2 regions of the Cobetia sp. PS-4MA genome follow, and region 2 is predicted to be linked to the other one. Evidence: predicted binding sites of a transcription regulator. Region 2 holds the regulator's gene; the other holds the start of a gene.

Region 1 (2,402 bases), 850 kb from region 2:
TTGTCGGTACCTTGTGTCGGCACCTGAACTTGCTTCAATAAGTGGGGTCGCGCGTCAGGCTTTCAAGGGTGTGCTGGCATTTTTTGCCGCCCTGATCCTCCTTGAAGCCCCGCAGGGCGGGCATGTGCCATCACGACACATGCCCTCATGGCCACTCGACCCCGCAGGGCCTCAGTTGGCCTTGCTGACCGCGACCATCGCCGGACGCACCAGGCGACCATTGAGGGTGTAGCCCTTCTGCATCACGTCGATGACGCTGTTCGGCTCGGCATCCGGAGATGGCACCATGGCGACCGCCTGATGGTATTCCGGGTCGAAGGGCTCGCCGTGGGGGTCCAGCTGCTCGACGCCTGACTTGTTCAGGGCATCCAGCTGCATTTTCAAGGTCATCTCGATACCTTCGACATGTGCCTTGGCTGCCTCGTCGTCGCTCATGGACTCAAGCGCCTTCTCGAGCGAGTCCACCACCGGCAGCATTTCCTTGACGAACTTCTCCAGCGCGAACTTGCGAGCCTTCTCGGCATCCTGTTCGGCGCGACGGCGCGCGTTCTGCGCCTCGGCAGCTGAACGCAGCGCCTGGTCCTTCGCCTCCTTCACCGCCTGCTCGAGTTCCTCGACCTGAGCGGCCAGCATCTCGGCTTCCGGATTGTCGATCAGCTCACCTTCGCTTTCGGCGGCGACATCGGTGGCATCCAGTATGTCTTCAATCACTTCGCCTTCCGGAGTTTCCGGCTGCGGCTCGGCGTCGCGAGCGGCACGCTGAAGTTCTTCATCCATCGGGGTCTGCGGATCCTGAGCCATGCTGTTCTCCTGCGGGCCGACGTCTGTGCGCCATTGCCCTGTTCGTGGCCTGCGGAGCCTGCCTCGAGACGACGAAGCCAAGCCCCTGAAGACAGGCCATGAGTTGCCTGTAGGGCAGCAAGGCCGCGCCATTGCTGCCGACGATGAGTGTCAGGGCCTTTATATGGGGCCGGCACTCGGCTTCTCAAGCCTTCGATGCGGCTTTTCTGCCAGCTGAGTCCGGCATGGATTGAAGGCCGACGGAGCGTGCTGTATAAAAAGCCATATACACTGTATGTACATCCTGTATGGCGACTCCGTAGTCACCCCCGAAACGGGCAATGATCGGCACGGCGTACGCCCCAGCTTCCCTTCGGAGGTAGTCATGCTGCTACAGCTCGCCATTCAAGATTTCGCCATCGTCGAGACACTGGAACTCGATTTTCGCCGCGGGATGACCGCCATCACCGGCGAGACGGGTGCCGGCAAGTCCATCCTGCTCGGTGCGCTCGGCCTGTGCCTGGGCGAACGTGCCGATGCCGGCAGCGTGCGACATGGCGCGGATCGCGCGGATCTCATCGCACGCTTCGATATCACAAGCCTCAGCGATGCGCGTGAGTGGCTGGACGAACGCGAGCTGGGCAGCGACGACTGCCTGCTGCGCCGGGTGATCACCGCCAGCGGACGCTCGAAGGCCTGGATCAACGGCACCCCCTGCACCATCGCGGACCTGCGGGAACTGGGTGAGCACCTGATCGACATCCATTCCCAGCACGCCCACCACTCGCTGCTGAAGGAAGAGACGCACCTGCGTCAGCTCGACGAGTACGCCGGGATCGAGACGCAGGTCACGCAGCTGCGCGAGGACTTCCGCCACTGGCAGGAGGCACATCGCCGCCTCAAGCGCATGAGCAATGATGGCGACGAGGTACGCGCTCGTCGCCAGCTGTTGCGCTATCAGGTCGAGGAGCTTGATGAGCTGGCACTCAGCGAGGGCGAGCTGGAGGCACTGGAGCAGGAGCAGGAAACCCTGGCCAATGCCGAACAGATTCTCAGCGAGGCGCAGGCCGCCGCCGAGTGCTGCGATCATGATGATGAAGGCGCCCTCGCGCGCCTCAATCAGGCCGTGGCGCGACTGACACACTTGCCGGGCAGCGAGCAGGGTTCGCTGGCCAGCGCACTGGGCATGCTGGAAGAGGCACGCATCCAGATAGAAGAAGCGGCACGCGAGCTGAACCGCTTCGTCGAAGTCACCGAACTCGACCCGGAGCGCCTGGCCTTCGTCGATGAGCGCCTTGGGCGCATCCACCAGATCGCCCGCAAGCATCATGTCTTGCCCGAGGAGCTGCATGGCCTGCACCAGCGACTGAGCGAGGAGCTGGAAGGGCTCGGGGGTGACGAGGAGGCCATCGAGGCCCTGCGTCAGGAAGTGGCGGCCCGCCGGGATGCCTGGAAGATCCTGGCTACTGAGGTCGGTACGTCACGAGCCGCTGCCGCCCCTCAGCTGGCCAGCGACATCCAGGATCAACTGGCCTTCCTCGGCATGGGCAAGGCGACGTTCGAGGTTGCCGTCGAGCCACGCGAGCGCCCGCAACCCGAAGGCATGGAGCGCATCCACTTCC
Region 2 (2,402 bases):
CAGGCGCAGCCGGACAGTTGGTTGAGCCAGCTGGTGGCCGATATCACGCGTTTGCATGAAGAGGGCGGTGCTGCCCGGCGTGAGGAAGGCCAGGCGCGTGGCGATGGTCTCATCATCGCCACGGCGGCCAATGCGCCTCTGGCAGAGCGTCTCGCCACGGCAGTCAGCGCCATGAAGGCGTTGCTGTCACACCTTCGCGAGTCGAATGTGGAGTGGTAGCGTCGCGCCTTGCCTGACCAGAAAGCGCTGGCATGTCACGCACCTGTCATTCAGGTGACGCCCTGGCATGACGGGTGCTAGACTGGCGGCATTGTGGCAAGCCCTGCATTCTCCGGTACGACCATGGCTCTGGCTGTGGTCGTACTTTTTTCTGCATTGTCGCCAGTGACTGCAAGTCGCAGGGCCTGCCCGCCGTCAAGCTGACGATCACAACGACGCCGGTATCCTCAGGATGCCGTGCAGGAGGAATGACGTGTCCGATCCCGCCGTACTTGAAATCGTGCAAATGGAAGATGGGGAAGTGATCCTGCGTGCCGCCGAGAGTGAAGGTGAGCCACTTCTCAGTATCCGCATCTCCGATGAAGCTGCCGATCTGCTGCGTGACAATCGCTTCGAGGTCGCGCGTGAGATGATCGATCACGCCATCACCCGCACCCGCCTGTGGGATGGCGAGGATGATGAAGACGAGCAGTCGGAAGGCATGGTGCACTGAGCACTTCCCGCATGTCTGCCTGTCACGAAAAAACCCGCCAATCGGCGGGTTTTTTCGTGGATGCCCTGATGGCGACAGTCGTCATCTGCGCGTCAGCGCTGTGAGGACAGACTGCCTGCGAGCCATGAGATCAGTGCAGGCCGCCATCGCGGATCACGCCCACGCCGAGGCCCTCGATTTCCAGGCTGTCCGTGCGCAGATCCACCTTGATGGGAGCGAAGTCCTCGTTCTCGGCTTCCAGCCATACGTAATGGCCATCGCGACGGAAGCGCTTCACCGTCACTTCATCCCCCAGACGCGCCACCACGATCTGTCCGTCACGCACGCTGCTCGTGCGGTGCACGGCCAGCAGGTCACCTTCCAGAATGCCGACATCCTTCATCGAGACCCCGCGTACGCGCAGCAGATAGTCGGCGGCAGGCGAGAAGTAGTCACTGGGCAGCGGGCAATGGCGATCGATATGCTGGCTGGCCAGGATAGGGCTGCCAGCGGCCACTTCCCCGATGACCGGCAGGCCCTGCTCGCTATCCTCTTCCGCCTCGGCCAGAGACGGCACGCGGATGCCCCGCGAGGTGCCCGGCACCATCTCGATGGCTCCCTTGCGCTTCAGGGCACGCAGATGCTCTTCCGCGGCATTCGGTGAGCGAAAGCCCAGTGCCTGGGCGATTTCGGCACGCGTTGGCGGATAGCCTGAGGACTTGATGGTCTTGATGATGAAATCGAAGACATCCTGCTGGCGCGGAGTAAGCGGCTGAGTCATGGGCATTGCCTTTGGCCTGGGCGGCATCTGAGCTGACGGCACGGGGTGTGCATCCATACAACTGTCATTGTATCCAGTCATGGCGGTCATGCAAGGCATCGTGGGTGCTTTGGCAGCAACGTTGCCGGCATCTTCGTCGACATCGACATGCTGACGCGAGACAGCGGGTGTCCGGGACGCCCCATGACCATCCCGTCCCCGAATGTCCCGCGTGAATGCGCGTCCTGCCGGTCTTGGCTGTCGAGTGTTTGAAACAACCAGCAATTGCCAGTCATGGCATGGACAGCTAGAATTATCTTGTTTCAAACGAATGTTCGTCGGGCGCATCCGGCTACCGGTACACAGGCCCTGTGTGTCCTGTGCTCGGGACACGGCTCGTGGCAGCCTCCGCCTCGGAGTCGCTGCCTGACACGCGGTGCGTGAAGACCGACATGTCGTTTGATTGACCTGCATGAGAAGAGTCGCCCCCCGGGCCACGGCCTTGCCGTTGTCCGGGGGGACAAGGACTCCCGTGCCCCCTCGTGACTGATCACCTGACAAGGCATCCGCCCATGGCCCAGACCGATACCGTTACCCGTATCCTCGATACCGCCGAGGTCCTGTTCGCCGAGCGAGGCTTCGCCGAAACCTCGCTGCGCAATATCACCAGCAAGGCCAAGGTCAACCTGGCGGCGGTCAATTATCACTTCGGCTCAAAGAAGTCATTGATCCAGGCAGTGTTCGCCCGCTATCTCGACCCCTTCAGCGAGCGTTTCCATGCGGCACTCGACAGTGTCGAGCAGCAGCATGCCGGTCGTCAGGTGCCGCTGGAAACGCTGCTGGAAGTGATGGCGCGCACGGTGCTGGAGGTGCCGGCCGAGCGCAACAGCCTGCGTACCTTCATGCGCCTGCTCGGGCTTGCCTATACCCAGGGGCAGGGTCACATGCGTC

Evidence for each region. The regulator LexA, encoded in region 2, represses DNA repair genes until DNA is damaged. The targets are predictions, from matches to a motif close to TACTGTNTANNTANACAGTA.
Region 1: the regulator LexA is predicted to act here: its motif matches at 1,070-1,089, upstream of recN (DNA repair protein RecN).

Annotation. Positions count from the first base shown of each region.
Region 1 covers NZ_CM173107.1:134,558-136,959, reverse strand. Annotated here, with positions in the region: gene grpE (nucleotide exchange factor GrpE) at 172-801, opposite strand; gene recN (DNA repair protein RecN) at 1,166-2,402, shown strand, end outside.
Region 2 covers NZ_CM173107.1:984,936-987,337, forward strand. Annotated here, with positions in the region: gene AC26AR_RS04220 (DUF6586 family protein) at 1-219, shown strand, start outside; gene AC26AR_RS04225 (hypothetical protein) at 473-712, shown strand; gene lexA (transcriptional repressor LexA) at 843-1,472, opposite strand; gene AC26AR_RS04235 (TetR/AcrR family transcriptional regulator) at 2,024-2,402, shown strand, end outside.